3 regions of the Streptomyces sp. BBFR2 genome follow, and region 1 is predicted to be linked to each of the others. Evidence: riboswitches for the same ligand, from Rfam matches in the RefSeq annotation. Region 1 holds a riboswitch; each other region holds the start of a gene.
What was found. Region 1 has a riboswitch for thiamine pyrophosphate ahead of thiO (glycine oxidase ThiO). Riboswitches for the same ligand answer to the same signal wherever they lie in the genome.
Positions count from the first base shown of each region.

Region 2: another riboswitch for thiamine pyrophosphate. It lies ahead of ACGH2B_RS05910 (thiamine ABC transporter substrate binding subunit); the one in region 1 lies ahead of thiO (glycine oxidase ThiO).
Region 3: another riboswitch for thiamine pyrophosphate. It lies ahead of thiC (phosphomethylpyrimidine synthase ThiC); the one in region 1 lies ahead of thiO (glycine oxidase ThiO).

Region 1 is NZ_CP172415.1:5,302,250-5,307,479, forward strand. Features, by position in the region: gene pknB (Stk1 family PASTA domain-containing Ser/Thr kinase) at 1-85, opposite strand, end outside; gene ACGH2B_RS21565 (thiazole synthase) at 212-1,006, opposite strand; gene thiS (sulfur carrier protein ThiS) at 1,010-1,255, opposite strand; gene thiO (glycine oxidase ThiO) at 1,252-2,484, opposite strand; TPP riboswitch at 2,482-2,594, opposite strand; gene ACGH2B_RS21580 (NAD(P)/FAD-dependent oxidoreductase) at 2,740-3,981, shown strand; gene ACGH2B_RS21585 (Rv2175c family DNA-binding protein) at 4,114-4,479, shown strand; gene thiE (thiamine phosphate synthase) at 4,595-5,230, shown strand, end outside.
Region 2 is NZ_CP172415.1:1,687,907-1,693,136, forward strand. Features, by position in the region: gene ACGH2B_RS05905 (ABC transporter permease) at 1-1,033, opposite strand, end outside; gene ACGH2B_RS05910 (thiamine ABC transporter substrate binding subunit) at 1,054-2,079, opposite strand; TPP riboswitch at 2,246-2,367, opposite strand; gene rlmN (23S rRNA (adenine(2503)-C(2))-methyltransferase RlmN) at 2,402-3,508, opposite strand; gene ACGH2B_RS05920 (phosphatidate cytidylyltransferase) at 3,967-5,175, opposite strand; gene frr (ribosome recycling factor) at 5,175-5,230, opposite strand, start outside.
Region 3 is NZ_CP172415.1:3,368,161-3,373,390, reverse strand. Features, by position in the region: gene ACGH2B_RS13310 (YibE/F family protein) at 70-1,452, opposite strand; TPP riboswitch at 1,522-1,677, shown strand; gene thiC (phosphomethylpyrimidine synthase ThiC) at 1,672-3,465, shown strand; gene ACGH2B_RS13300 (hypothetical protein) at 3,680-3,889, shown strand; gene ACGH2B_RS13295 (metallophosphoesterase) at 3,957-5,117, opposite strand.

The sequences.
Region 1 (5,230 bases):
TGCCACCGGCGGCGATGCGCGCCTCGACGCGGTACCGGCCGTCGAGCAACTGCCCGACCAGGGGGTCCTGAAGGGTCGTATCCACGGCAGACGAGTCTACGAGGAGGCACCGACACCGCGGCCCGCCCGGCCGCCCGCCCGGGTGCACTGAAGCCGAACGGTGACCGGAACCGGCTCCGGGGCGGCGCGGCACGCCCCGCCGCCCCGGAGGTCAGAACGCCGGGCGCTCCGGGTCCAGCTCCGCGCGGCCGTCCCGCGGTGAGGACGCCAGCGCGAAATGGCGGCGCGGGATGCGCCCGGCGCGGAACGCCAGCCGCCCCGCGTCGACGGCGTACCGCATCGACCGCGCCATCAGCTCCGGCTCCTGGGCGCGGGTCACCGCCGACGCCAGCATCACCGCGGCGCACCCCAGCTCCATGGCGAGCGCGGCGTCCGAGGCGGTCCCGGCGCCCGCGTCGAGGATCACCGGGACCCCGGCGCGCTCGGTGATGAGCTGGAAGTTGTGCGGGTTGCGGATGCCCAGACCGGAGCCGATCGGCGAGCCCAGCGGCATGATCGCGGCGCAGCCGGCGTCCTCCAGCTTCCGGGCCAGCACCGGATCGTCGCTGGTGTACGGCAGCACCGTGAAACCGTCGTCCACCAGGGTCTCCGCCGCGTCCAGCAGTTCCACCGGGTCGGGCAGCAGCGTCCGCTCGTCGGCGACCACCTCCAGCTTGACCCAGTCGGTGCCCAGCGCCTCCCGGGCGAGCCGGGCGGTGAGCACCGCCTCGCCGGCCGTGAAACAGCCCGCGGTGTTCGGCAGCACCTGGATCCCGTGCCGGGCGAGGACGGAGAGGACCGAACCCTGGACGGTCGGGTCCAGGCGCCGCATGGCGACCGTCGTGAGCTGCGTCCCCGAGGCGAGCAGCGCCCGCTCCAGGACGTCCAGGCTGGGCGCGCCCCCGGTGCCCATGATCAGGCGGGAGGTGAACTCCGTACCCCCCAGGGTGAAGAGATCGTCGGCCACCGGTCAGCCTCCCTGGACCGCGGTCAGCACCTCGACGCGGTCACCGGCGCCGAGCAGGGTGTCCGTCCACCGGGAGCGCGGGACGACGGTCTCGTTGACCGCCGCCGCGACCCCGGACGGGGCGGTGGACAGCGTCGCCACCAGACGGTCCAGGGTCAGCCCGCCGGGGATCTCCCGGGGGGCGCCGTTGACGGTGACCGTGACCGGTGCGGACGAGGCGGATCGGGCGGATGGGGTCGGTGTGGTCATGCCTGCTGCTCCTGGAGGACGCGTCCCGGGGCGGCCGGCGCACCGGCCCCCGGGGCGAAGCGGTCGGGGGAGAAGGGGCGGGCCTCCTCGGGCAGCCGCCCCGTGGTGAGCGCCTCGGCCAGCGCGTCACCGGTGATCGGCGTCAGCAGCACGCCGTTGCGGAAGTGCCCGGTGGCCAGCAGCAGCCCGGGCAGCGCCGTGGGGCCGAGCAGCGGCGCGTTGTCCGGCGAGGCGGGCCGCAGCCCCGCGCACGTCTCCACCAGCGGCAGCTCCGTCAGGCCCGGCACCAGCTCGTGCGCGTCCCGCAGCAGCTCGTAGACGCCGCCCGCGGTGACGGTGGTGTCCCAGCCCAGCTCCTCCGTGGTGGCGCCGACGACCAGCTCACCGTTCTCCCGCGGCACCAGGTAGAGCGGCCCGCCGCGCACCACGGCCCGTACGGTGCGGGACAGGAACGGGGCGCTCCCCAGGGGCATGCGCGGCATCCGCAGCCGCAGCACCTGGCCCTTCACCGGGCGCACCGGCGGCCGCACCTCGTCCGGCACGCCCGCCAGCCGCCCGCTGAGGCTGCCCGCGGCCAGCACGGTGCTGCCGGCCGACACCTGGGTGCCGTCGGCCAGCTCGGCGCCGGTGGCGCGGCCCGCGGTGACCGTCAGCCGGGCGGCGCGGGTGCGGTGGAAGACCACCCCGGCCCGTTCGCAGGCCACCAGCAGCGCGGCGGTCAGCCGCCGCGGATCGGTCTGGTGGTCGCCGTCGACCCGCAGGCCCCCGCGCACGCCGGGCGCGAGCATCGGCTCCAGGCGCCGGCACTCACGCCCCGGCAGCCAGTGGGACTCCAGCCCGCACCGCACCTGGAGTGCGTGGAGTTCGCGCAGGTGGGCGCGGTCGTCGGCGTCCAGCGCCACGGCCAGGGTGCCGCAGGCGCGGTAGCCCGCGTCCAGGCCGCTCGCCTCCTCCAGCTCCGCCACGAAGTCCGGGTAGCGGCGGGCGGACGCGAGGTTGAGGCCGAGCAGCGTCTCCTCGCCGTAGTGCAGTTCGGTGACGGCGGCGAGCATCCCGGCGGCGACCCGGCCCGCGCCGCCGCCCGGCTCCGGATCGGCCAGCGCGGTCCGCAGACCGCGCCGCGCGGCCCGCCAGGCGGTGACCAGCCCCATGAGGCCACCGCCGATCACCAGGACATCGGGGTGCGGCGGTGGATGCTGCGGGCTCTGAGGTGTGACGGATGGCGGCATGGGCGTCCAGCCCCTCCCTTCGCCGGCATGACCCGGATCAGGTTCGTACGGTCGGAGGCCGGTCAGCCTCCCTCTCAGCCCGGTGCGTCCGGGCTCCCGCGAGTGCGTGTCCGCCTCACCCTAGTACCCGCCCCCGAGGACCCGTAAGGGAGTGCCCGCCCGCCCCGGGGCGTGGCGGACGGGCCGTGACGCTGTGTCAGAGATCTCCTCGCGCGGTGCTGCGGACGGCCTCCCGCGCCGCCCTAGAGTGACCGGGTGAGCGAGCAGAGCAAGTCCCCCCAGGCCCCTGACCACACGCCGCGCGTGGTGATCGCCGGCGCCGGTATGGCGGGCGTGCAGACCGCCGTCGCGCTGCGCGAGAACGGCTGGCACGGTGCGATCACCCTCTTCGGCGACGAACCGCACCCGCCCTACGACCGGCCGCCGCTGTCCAAGGCGGTCCTGCTGGGCAAGGCCGACGGCGCCGCCTTCGACGTCGACTTCCGCTCCCTCGGCATCGACCTGGAACTGGACCACCCGGTGACCGGCATCCGCCCCGCCGAACACCTGCTGGACACCGTGCGCGGCCCCGTCCGCTACGACCACGCCGTCCTCGCCACCGGGTCCGCACCCCTGAAGCTGCCCGGCACCGAGGGCCACCCCGGTGTGCACCTGCTGCGCACCCTGGACGACGCGCGCCGGCTGCGCCCCGTCCTGGCCGCACGGAGCGACGTCGTCGTGGTCGGCGCGGGCTGGATCGGCGCCGAGTTCGCCACCGCCGCCCGGGAGGCGGGCTGCGCCGTCACCGTCGTCGAGGCCGCCGACCGCCCGCTGGCCGGGGCGCTGCCCGCCGAGGTCGCCGCCCACATGACGCCCTGGTACGGCGCGGCCGGGGCCGACCTGCGCACCGGGGCGCGCGTCGCCTCCGTCGAGCAGCGCGGCGTCGTCCTGGACGACGGCACCGCCCTGCCCGCCGACGCCGTCCTCGTCGGCATCGGCGCCCGCCCCGTCACCGGCTGGCTGGCCGGCTCCGGCATCGCGCTCTCGCCCGAGGACGGCTCGGTCCTCGCCGACGACCGGCTGCGCACCTCCGCCCCCGACGTCCACGCCGTCGGCGACTGCGCCTCCTTCCCCTCCGCCCGCTACGGCCGCCGCCTCCTGATCCACCACTGGGACAACGCCCTCCAAGGCCCCCGCACCGTCGCGCGGAACATCACCGGCGACCCTGCAGAGGCCACCGTCTACGACCCGGTGCCCTACTTCTGGTCGGAGCAGTTCGGCCGCTTCGTCCAGTACGCGGGCGACCACGGCGGCGCCGACGAACTGGTGTGGCGCGGCGACCCGGACGGCGCCGCCTGGTCGGTCATCTGGCTGCGCGACGGCGTCCTGGTGGCGCTGCTGGCGGTCGGCAGGCCCCGCGACCTGGCCCAGGGCCGCCGCCTCATCGAGCGCGGCGCCACCCTGGACCGGCTGCGCGCGGCCGACGCGTCCGTCCCGCTCAAATCCGCGGTGCGCTGAGCCGGACGGGGCGTACGGCGGCCGGACCGGCGCCCGCGCGAAGGCCGTACGCCGGTGCTCCGGCACGCCACGCGGGCCTCGCGCGGCGATGCCCGGCTACCGACTGTCAGTGCGAGGTGGCACGCTTGTCCTGTGACCGAGATTGACGCAAACATCGATGGACTCGTCCCCGCCTGGCTCACCCTCCCCGACATCGCCGAAGCGTTCGGCGTCCAGGTGACGCGCGTACGGCAGTTGGTCAAGGAGGGCCAGCTGATCGCCGTGCGCCGCGGCGAGAACAGGGCACTGCACGTGCCGGCCGATTTCATCCAGGACGGCAAGGTCGTCAAGGGCCTCGTCGGCACCCTGACGCTCCTGCGCGACGACGGCTTCGCCGACGAGGAGATGCTGGAGTGGCTCTTCACCCCGGATGAGTCCCTGCCCGGCACCCCCGCGCAGGCCCTGCGCGAGAACCGCGGCACGGAGGTGAAGCGCCGGGCGCAGGCGCTCGCCATGTGACGCCCCGGGCGGGCCGCACCCGGCCCGCCCGCGCCCATCAGCATCCGTAAACCGCTACGAGGTGGCGTACGCGCCGGACACCCGGCCGTACGCCACCGCCTTGGGGGAGCACCCGATGACGACCCGGACCCACGCCGCCCGCGCCGCGGCCCTCGCCGACGCCCGGCTCTACCTCTGCACCGACGCCCGCACCCGCCAGGGCGACCTGCCGCAGTTCCTGGACGCGGTGCTCTCCTCCGGGGTGGACATCGTCCAACTGCGTGACAAGGGCATGGAGGCGGCCGAGGAACTGCGCCATCTGGAGACCGTCGCCGACGCCTGCCGCCGCCACGGCACCCTCCTCGCCGTCAACGACCGCGCCGACGTCGCCCACGCCGCCGGCGCCGATGTGCTCCACCTCGGCCAGGGCGACCTCCCGGTCCCCGCCGCCCGCGCGCTGCTCGGCCCGGACGTCCTCATAGGCCGCTCCACGCACGCCGAGGCGGAGGCCGACGCCGCCCTCACCGAGCCGGGCGTGGACTACTTCTGCACCGGACCGTGCTGGCCCACGCCCACCAAGCCGGGCCGCCACGCCCCGGGCCTCGGCCTCGTCCGGTACACCGCCGCGCAGGCCCCCGCGCGCCCCTGGTTCGCCATCGGCGGTATCGACGCGGGCAACCTCGACGCGGTCCTCGACGCCGGCGCCCGCCGGATCGTCGTCGTCCGCGCCCTCACCGAGGCGGACGACCCCGCCGCCGCGGCCGCCGCGCTC
Region 2 (5,230 bases), 3.6 Mb from region 1:
TCCACAGCGCGTCGAGCGGCGCGACCGCGAAGGTGCTGTCGGCGGACGCGGCGGAGCCCAGCGTGGCGTAGAAGACCGTCCCGTAGCCGTCGGGTCCGGCGAAGGACCGCGCGACGAGGATGACGAGCGGGGCCACGAGAAGCAGCGTGATGACGGCGACGGTGCCCCACAGCAGCGCCCACTGCCCGCCGCCCCGTGGGCGGAGCGTGGTGCGGGCGGCGTCGACGAGGCGGAGGGTGGTCTCGCGACGGCGTACCGTCCAGGCGTGCAGGGCCAGCAGCCCGAGCACCGCGACGAACTGGATCAAGGTCAGGACGGCGGCGGTGGGCAGATCGAGGAAGTCGGCGGTCTGCCGGTAGATCTCCACTTCCAGGGTGGAGAAGGTGGGGCCGCCGAGGATCTGCACCACGCCGAACGACGTGAAGGTGAACAGGAAGACCATCAACGCGGCCGCGGCCACAGCGGGGCCGAGCGCGGGCAGCGTCACCCGGCGCCATGCGGCGAACCGCCCCGCGCCGAGCACCCGCGCGGCCTCCTCCTGCCGCGGGTCGAGCTGGCCCCACAGGCCGCCCACGGTGCGGACGACCACCGCGTAGTTGAAGAAGACGTGTGCCAGCAGGATCGCCCACACCGTGGTGTCCAGCCGCAGCCCCCACAGGTCGTCGAGGAGCCCGCCGCGGCCGACCAGCGCGAGGAAGGCGGAGCCCACGACGACGGTGGGCAGGACGAACGGGACGGTGACGACGGCGCGCAGCAGTTGCTTGCCGGGGAAGTCGAAGCGGGCGAAGACATACGCCCCGGGGAGGGCGACGAGCAGCGTCAGGGCGGTGGAGGCGGCGGCCTGCCAGAGCGTGAACCACAGGACGTGCAGGATGTCCGGGTCGCCGAGGACGGCGGTGAGCCGGCCGAACTGCCACCGGCCTCCATCGGTGAGTCCGCGGCCGACGATCGCCGCGACGGGGTAGGCGAAGAACAGCGCGAAGAAGACGAGCGGCAGGACCAGCAGCCCCATGCGCACCACCGTGGCGCGCATGGGGCGGCGGCCCCGTGCGGTTACTTCAGAACGAGCGAGGACCACTGCTTGATCCACTGCTCGCGGTGCGCGGTGATCGTCTCCGGCGCGACCGTCGCCGGCTTGTCGATCGTCGCGCCGTACTTGGTGAACAGCGCGGGCACGGCGGCGTCCTCGCGTACCGGGTTGACGAACATCTGGAGCGGCATGTCCTCCTGGAACTTCCGGCTCAGCAGGAAGTCCAGCAGCGCCTTGCCGCCCTTCTCGTTCTTCGCGCCCTGGAGCAGACCGCCGAACTCGATCTGGCGGAAGCAGGTGCCGGTCGCCACACCGGTCGGCGCCTGCTTCGGTTCCGGCTTCTTGCCGAGCACCTCGACGGGCGGGCTGGAGGCGTACGAGACGACCAGCGGCTTGTCGCCCTTGCCCTTGCCCGCGGCGGAGCCGGAGAACCGCTCGTTGTACGCCTGCTCCCAGCCGTCGACGATTTCCACGCCGTTGGCCTTGAGCTTCTTCCAGTAGCCCTGCCAGCCGCCCTGGCCGTACGCGGCGACGGTGCCGAGCTGGAAGGCGAGCCCCGGTGAGGAGGTCGCGGAGTTCTCGGTGACCAGCAGGTTCTTGTACTCCGGCTTGATCAGGTCGTCGAAGGTCTTCGGCGGCGCGAGGTGGTGCGCGGTGAAGTAGGCGCGGTCGTAGTTGACGCAGGTGTCGCCGTAGTCGAGCGGCGTGACACGGTGCCCGGCCTTGTCGAGCTGGAGCGCGTCCGGCACCGCGCCGAGGCCCTTCGCCCGGTACGGGGCGAAGATGCCGGCCTTGAGACCGCGGGAGAGCAGCGTGTTGTCGATGCCGAAGAAGACATCGCCCTGCGGATTGTCCTTGGACAGGATCGCCTGGTTGACGGCCTTCCCGGCATCGCCGCCCTTGAGGACGCGGACCTTGTAGCCGCTCTGCTTCTCGAAGTCGGCGAGCACCGATTTCGAGGCGTTGAACGAGTCGTGGCTGACGAGCGTGACGGTCTTGGCGTCCGCCGCGTCATCACCGGAGCCGCCGCAGGCGGCGAGTCCGCCCATGGCGACGGCGGTGACCACGACGGCCGCGGTGGCTCTGCGGCGGGTGGTGAGGCTGGTGTGACCCACTGGTGTCCTCCTGGCTGGCCAGGAAGAGACGCGGCCCCGTGCGGTGCCGCATGGGGCGCGTCGGGACGCGTGCCATGCGGCACCGCACGGGGCGCAACAGCATGAGTGATGACCGAACTTCCTACCCGGAATGACCCGGGCGAGGTTCAAGGGTCTGCGGGTCCCCGTATCGCTACGGTCTCTCCGCACTCTCAGCGCTGTGGCGCTCCCCTGTCGGAATGTGCATTTGTTCGATCACACGGTACCAGCGCGCGGGTCAGCGCTCAGAGGCGGCGAGCTGGCCGCAGGCCCCGTCGATCTCCTGGCCGCGGGTGTCGCGCACCGTCACCGGCACGCCGTGCGCCTCGATGGCCCGGACGAACGCCCGCTCGTCCTCGGGCCGCGAGGCGGTCCACTTCGATCCGGGCGTCGGGTTCAGCGGGATGAGGTTCACATGGACGCGCCGCCCCTTGAGCAGCCGTCCGAGGAGGTCACCGCGCCATGCCTGGTCGTTGATGTCACGGATGAGGGCGTACTCGATGGAGATCCGGCGGCCGGACTTCTCCGCGTACTCCCAGGCGGCGTCGAGCACCTCGCGGACCTTCCAGCGGGTGTTGACCGGCACCAGCGTGTCGCGCAGCTCGTCGTCGGGGGCGTGGAGCGAGACCGCCAGGCGGCATTTGAAGCCCTCGTCGGCGAACCGCAGCATCGCCGGAACCAGCCCGACCGTCGACACGGTGATACCGCGCTGCGACAGTCCCAGGCCGTCGGGCTCGGGGTCGGTGAGCCGGCGGATGGCGCCGACGACCCGCTTGTAGTTGGCGAGCGGCTCCCCCATGCCCATGAACACGATGTTGGACAGCCGCGCGGGGCCGCCGGGCACCTCTCCGTCGCGGAGCGCCCGCATGCCGTCGACGATCTGGTGGACGATCTCCGCCGTCGAGAGGTTACGGTCCAGGCCGGCCTGCCCCGTGGCGCAGAACGGGCAGTTCATACCGCATCCGGCCTGCGAGGAGATGCACATGGTGACGCGGTCGGGGTACCGCATCAGCACCGACTCGACGAGGGTGCCGTCGTGCAGCTTCCAGAGGGTCTTGCGGGTGGTGTCGTCATCGCAGGAGATGTGCCGCACCACGCTCATCAGCTCGGGCAGCAGCTCCGTCGCCAGCTTCTCCCGCGCGGCGGCCGGGATGTCCGTCCACTGCGCCGGGTCGTGCGCGTACCGCGCGAAGTAGTGCTGCGACAGTTGCTTGGCACGAAACGGCTTCTCCCCGATCGCGGCCACCGCTTCGCGGCGCTCCACGGGGCTGAGATCGGCGAGGTGCCGCGGGGGCTTCTTGGCCCCACGCGGCGCGACAAAGGTGAGTTCTCCGGGCTTCGGCATGGTGCATCCAGTGTCGCAGACCCCCGGGGCGGGGCGGGCCGTCCCAAGGGTGGGGGCGGTCACCCCCGCACGCCCGGGGCGCGGGCGGAGCGCCCCGGGCAGGGCACCGGGCCCACGGAGGGGTACGCACCCACGGGGCGAGGGCCCCGTAGCGGTTCACCCGAGCCCGCCCCATGCTTCCCCACCACCGCGCCGCATGGGGCGCGCCGCAACGAGGCACCCGCCGAACGGGCGCTGCGGCATGGGGCGCCGCCGCATGGGGCGCCCGCCCCACGCCACCACCGCCCCATGCGCACAGCACAGCGCAGCACCGGCGACTCCGCCCCATGCCCGCCCCGGCCCAGAACCAGCCAACCTGCTTCATAAGCAACGCAGAAGCCCCTCACCAGCGGCTTCTCACCGATGAGGGGCTTCCGTCATGCGAGGACACGCGCGGTGTCAGGCATGGGGCGCGAAGGTCACCCCGTACCGGTGCCCACGAAGATCACGAAGAGCAGCCAGACCACCGGCGCGGTGGGCAGCAGGGAGTCGAGCCGGTCCATGATCCCGCCGTGCCCGGGGAGCAGGGTGCCCATGTCCTTGATGCCGAGGTCCCGCTTGATCATGGATTCGCCGAGGTCGCCGAGGGTGGCGCTGGCGGCGACGGCGAGGCCCAGCAGCAGACCCTGCCACCACGCACCGCCCTCGATCAGGAACTCCATGCACAGCGCGCCGGCGACCATCGCGAACAGCACGGCGCCGACCAGGCCCTCCCGCGTCTTGCCGGGGCTGATCCGGGGCGCCAGCTTGTGCTTCCCGAACCGCCATCCCACGGCGTACGCCCCGGTGTCGCTGACGACGGTCAGCAGCAGGAATGTCAGCACCCGCTGCGGCCCGTCCGCGTCGGCGGCGAGCATCAGGGCGACGAAGGTGGCGAGGAAAGGGACGTAGAACGCGGTGAACACGCCCGCGGTGACGTCCCGGAGGTAGTTCTCGGGTTTGCCCGTCATCCGCCACACCAGGACGGCGAGAGCGGTGAGTGCCATCGCCGTCCACGCACCGCCGGCCCCGCGGACGTAACCGGCGACCACCATGGCGACGCCGCCGACGGCGAGGGGGATCAGCGGTACCTGGATGTCCTTGCGTTCCGCGAGGCGCGCGGTGAGCTCCCACAGGCCCACGACGACGGCGACCGCTATCACGCCGATGAAGACGGGCTTGTAGACGAAGAGGGAGGCGAGGATGACCACGCCGAGGCCGACGCCCACCCCTATCGCGGCGCGCAGGTTGCGCCCCGCGCTCTTCTTCTCGGGCTTCTCCGGCTCCGTCGGGTGAGGCTTCTGCGGGTCCGTCGAGCCATCGGGCCCGGGGGAACCGGGGAAAGGCGTGGCCATGGGCTCCTGCGGCTTTTCGTCGCGGAACAGGGGGCCGCTCAGGCGAGTGGCCCCCCGGTCGTCCCGGTGGTTCGGGTCATCCCGGGGGCCCCGGTGGTCCCGGTCGTCGTCCTGGTATCGGCCGGTGTCGGGCACGACGGGCAGAGGGCGGGTCCGGGCGGCCGCTCCCCCGTCAGGTGGGTGTCCCGCCGCGGCGGGGAACGCCGCCCCATGCGGCGCGGGGGCCGCCCCGTGGTCCGGCGCCGGCCCCCATGGACCGGCGCCGGGCGAGGCCCCCCAGGATGACTCGTTCATCAGACCTCGAGGAGCTCGGATTCCTTGTGCTTGAGCAGCTCGTCCACCTGCGCGA
Region 3 (5,230 bases), 1.9 Mb from region 1:
CCGAACGCGGTACGGGCCCGGCCGCCCGGGCCCGCACCACCGGCAGCGCGACGGGTTTCCGGCGGCGCCTCACGCCCTGCGGCGCCGCCCGCGTGTCCCGCGCCCGGCGCGCCGCGCGGCCGCCCGGCCGCCGGTCGGTGGAGCGTCCGCGCCCCGGCCGGCCGCTCCGTTCCCGTCCCCCGGAGTGTCCGGCCGCCCGCGGTCGGCCGAGACGACCAGCGCGGCCAGCAGCGTGGTCAGCGGCACCGACGCGACGAGTCCGACGCTGCCGACCAGCGTCCGCACGATCTCCTCGGCCACCACCTCGCTGCCCGCGACCGCGCCCATCCCGCTCCGCGCGATCGAGAAGAGCAGCATCAGCGGCAGCGCCGCGCCCGCGTAGGCGAGGACGAGGGTGTTCACCACCGAGGCGATGTGGTCCCGCCCGATCCGCATCGCCGCGCGGTACAGCGTCCGCCAGGACGCCGACGGATCGGCCTCCTTCAGCTCCCACACGGCCGCGGTCTGGGTGACCGTCACATCGTCGAGCACCCCCAGGGAGCCGATGATGATGCCCGCCAGCAGCAGACCCCGGATCTCGATGTCCGGGTAGAGCCCGTGGACCAGCCCCGTGAAGTCGTCGGTGTTGCCGGTCAGCAGCGCCCAGCCGATGAAGACCGAGCCGAGCACCCCGATGAGCAGCAGCGAGGCGAGGGTCCCGAGGACGGCGACCGAGGTTCTGGCCGTCAGCCCATGGCACATGTAGAGCGCGATCAGCATGATCGCGCTACCGCCGACCACCGCGACGACCAGCGGGTTCGAGCCCTGGAGGATCGCCGGCAGGATGAACAGCGTCAACACCCCGAAGCTCGCGACCAGCGCGACCAGCGCCAGAATCCCGCGCAGCCGTCCCACCACGACGACGGCGCCCGCGAAGATCGCGGCCAGTACCCACATCGGCACCGTCCGGTCGACGTCGTTGATCGAGTACTGCAGATCCCACGGCGCCTTGGGGGAGTACGCGACCCGGACCTCCTGCCCGGTGGTGTAGTGGCGCAGCGCGTCCGGGGTGACGACCGTGTCGAAGGTCCGGCCGGTGTTCTCACCCGTCGTCACCTTCACCGTCGCGACTTCGCACGGGCCCTTGGCCTTCGCCGGGGGCCCGCCCGGCTGCTCCCCCGGGGCAGGCTGCTGTTCGGCGTGCACCTTCGCGCAGTCGACCTCGGCGACCTTGATCACGCGGGCTGATTCCTGGGGCTGGTCGAAGCCGACGCCGGACGGTTTGTGGCCGGGGGCGCCGCCCGGCCACAGCACTGCCAGTCCGACCACGACGGCGACCGCGAACGGGATCAGCACCGCGGCGATGACCTTCCGCAGATGTCGGGAGACGGGGGCCGCCGGGCCGTGCCCGTGCCCATGGCTGTGGCCGTGGTGGGAGGCGGTGGCGGAGGAGGACGTGTCGATGCCGGTCACCGCCCGATCATCGCAAGAAGCACGGGCCCCCTGGCCACCTCGGCGTACCGGCCGCTACCGTGGTGCCACCTTTGCAATCGCGGGAGCTCGGAGCACCGGGCTGAGAGGGCGCTGACCTTCGTCCCGGCGGTGTTTCACGTGAAACACCGCGGACGGAAGCCGCTGCGTCGACCGCCGAACCTGTTACCGGGTAATGCCGGCGTAGGGAGTTGGGTCTTCATGACTCTGCAGGATGCACGCACGCCCGAAAACGGCGAGTCCGGCCGGGACGGCTCCGTCAAGGAGATCGGCTGGCACAAGGGCTACGTCGCCGGATCACGCCCGGACCTGCGGGTACCGGTCCGGCGAGTGCACCTCACCAACGGAAAGGACGTGACGCTGTACGACACGTCAGGTCCGTACACCGATCCCCAGATCGACACCGATGTCCGCCGTGGTCTGGCACCGCTGCGGGAGAACTGGATCATCGCGCGGGGCGACACCGAGGAGTACGCGGGCCGCCCACCGCGCCCCGAGGACGACGGTCTCAAGCACACCTCACCCCGCGGTGGCCTGCGGAATCTCGATGCGGTCTTCCCCGGGCGGCCTCGCCAGCCACGGCGCGGGCGGGACGGCGTGGCGGTCAGCCAGCTCGCCTACGCGCGGCGCGGCGAGATCACCGCGGAGATGGAGTACGTCGCGGTCCGCGAGGGGGTGACACCCGAGTTCGTCCGTGACGAGATCGCGGCGGGCCGGGCGGTGCTGCCGGCGAACGTCAATCACCCGGAGATCGAGCCGATGATCATCGGCAAGAACTTCCTGGTGAAGGTGAACGCCAACATCGGCAACTCCGCGGTCACCTCGTCCATCGAGGAGGAGGTGGAGAAGATGACCTGGGCGACCCGCTGGGGCGCCGACACGGTCATGGACCTCTCCACCGGCCGCAACATCCACACCACCCGCGAGTGGGTGCTGCGCAACTCCCCGGTGCCGATCGGCACCGTCCCCCTCTACCAGGCGCTGGAGAAGGTCGACGGCAAGGCCGAGGAGCTGACCTGGGAGATCTACAAGGACACCGTCATCGAGCAGGCGGAGCAGGGCGTCGACTACATGACGGTCCACGCCGGTGTGCTGCTGCGGTACGTGCCGCTGACCGCCCGCCGCAAGACCGGCATCGTCTCCCGCGGCGGCTCGATCATGGCCGCCTGGTGCCTGGCGCACCATCAGGAGTCATTCCTGTACACGCATTTCGAGGAGCTGTGCGACATTCTCGCGTCGTACGACGTGACGTTCTCGCTCGGTGACGGGCTGCGCCCGGGCTCGATCGCGGACGCCAACGACGAGGCGCAGTTCGCGGAGTTGCGCACGCTCGGCGAGCTGAACAAGATCGCCAAGGCGCACGGTGTGCAGACGATGATCGAGGGCCCGGGCCATGTCCCGATGCACAAGATCAAGGAGAACGTCGACCTTCAGCAGGAGATCTGCGAGGAGGCGCCGTTCTACACGCTCGGCCCGCTGACCACGGATATCGCGCCTGCCTACGACCACATCACGTCGGGCATCGGCGCCGCGATGATCGCCTGGTGGGGTACGGCGATGCTCTGTTACGTCACGCCCAAGGAGCATCTGGGGCTGCCGGACCGCGACGATGTGAAGACCGGCGTCATCACGTACAAGATCGCGGCGCATGCGGCGGACCTCGCCAAGGGGCACCCCAGCGCTCAGGAGTGGGACGACGCGCTGTCGGACGCCCGCTTCGAGTTCCGCTGGGAGGATCAGTTCAATCTGGCCCTCGACCCCGACACCGCGCGGGAGTTCCATGATGCGACGCTGCCCGCGGAGCCGGCGAAGACGGCGCACTTCTGCTCCATGTGCGGGCCGAAGTTCTGCTCGATGAAGATCAGCCGGAGCATCACGGAGCAGTTCGGCGGCGAGGACGGTGCCAGTCCCGAGGAGATCGAGGCGGGCATGCTGGAGAAGTCCAAGGAGTTCGCGGCGGCGGGCAACCGCGTCTATCTGCCGCTGGCCGACTGACCTTCCGTCCGCGGCGCGCCGGGGCCACCGTCGTGGGTGGCGTCGGCGCGCCGCGCCCGTTCACGGACACTTCCCGGTTGCCGCCCCGTGCGCTGCCGTTCCGTAGGGCGCGCCCAGGGGTTGTTACGTTGGCCGTTCGTATCCCGCCGTTCCGGTTCGCCGCCGGTGAGGGCGGCACGGGCGCACAGGGGTGGGAAAGATGAAGTGGGCGGGCGTGAGCTGGTTCCTCCAGCACACTGGGAACTTCGGCTTCAGCAAGGGGGCGCTGCCCGGTACGGTCGGCGCGGTCTTCGTGCTGTTCATCGCGGTCGTCGTGGGTTTCGCGGCGCACCGCGTCGAGCGCGTCCGCCGTATCCGTCACGCGCCGGTCGCCCTTGCCGCCACCGTCTTCTGCGCCGGGATGGTCTGGCTCGCCCTCACCTGATCACCGCCGGAGGAGCGTGCCTCCGGTACGGCGTCCGGCGTCCCTCGGGTGCGCCGGACGCCAATGCTCAGGAGACCAGCGGGAGTTGGGTGACGAGGAGCTTGCCGGCCATGGTGACGCCGCCGTCCATCGCGATGGCCAGGCCGTCGGCGTAGACGTGCGGGCCCTCGACGGCGACCTGCTCGCCGTCGCTGTCCTCCGTGCCGACCTCGCCCAGCAGGTACGGGATCGGGCTGTGGCCGTGCACGACGCGCGTACCGCCGTAGGTGTCGAGAAGGCGGCGTGCCGCCTCGGCGCCGGAGTCGTCGCGGAACGCGAACCGCTTGGTGAACTTCCGGAAGAGGTCCCAGACTTCGTCGGCCTCGCTGCGGGTGAGGACGTCGTGGACGGTGTCGTTGACCGCCTCGATCGAATCGCCGTACTCCAGATACGCGGTGGTGTCGGAGTGCACGAGCAGATGCCCGTCCTCCTCCATGACGGCGTCCAGGCGGGCCATCCACTGGAGGTGGTGGTCCTCCAGGCGGTCCATGTCGGTCTTCTGGCCGCCGTTGAGCAGCCAGGCGGCCTGGAACGACGCGGTGCCCGCACCCGACTGGACGGGGGTGTCACCGAACCGCTTGGCGCCGAGCAGCAGCAGCTCGTGGTTGCCCATGAGCGCCTTGCAGTAGCCGCCGGCCGCCGCCGCCTCGGCGGAGAGCTGCATGACGAGGTCGATGACGCCGATGCCGTCCGGGCCGCGGTCGGTGAAGTCGCCGAGGAACCACAACCGGGCGTTGCCCGCCGCCCAGCTTCCGTCCGCGTCGATCAGGCCCTCGGCGGTCAGCGCCTCGCGCAGCTCGTCGTAGTAGCCGTGCACATCGCCGACGACGTAGAGCGGGCCGGGGCCGGCGGTCGTGTCGCCCTCCGGCTCCGGGGTGGGCAGGAGTTGCGCGGCGGGCTGGTCGATGAGGGTGTCCGTGCGGGCTGCCGGGCCGATGACCGGGAGGTCGCGGGCGGTCGGGGTGTACCCGTCGGGCAGCTCGGCGGGGAGCGGCGCGGGTGCGGGCGGCGCCGGGGCGGCGGGCGGCGCGGGTGCCGCGGGCGGCGGTGCGGGGGCGTTGTCCTGCGGCGGTCCGAGGGGCGCGCCGTCGAACGGTCCGGGCGGCGGTGAGGACGCCGGAGTGTGTGCCGCCATGGTCCACGCCATGGGTCCCTGACCGGCCCCCTGAGTCATTGACCCCTCCACCATCGCGCCGCCGTGTACCTCTCGGACCTTTGCCTGGTCGACGGCGGTCCGCGGTGTCGTTCGCCCATCATAGGAACGCTGCTCGCGGGTTGTGACGCACCAGGGGGTGGTCAATC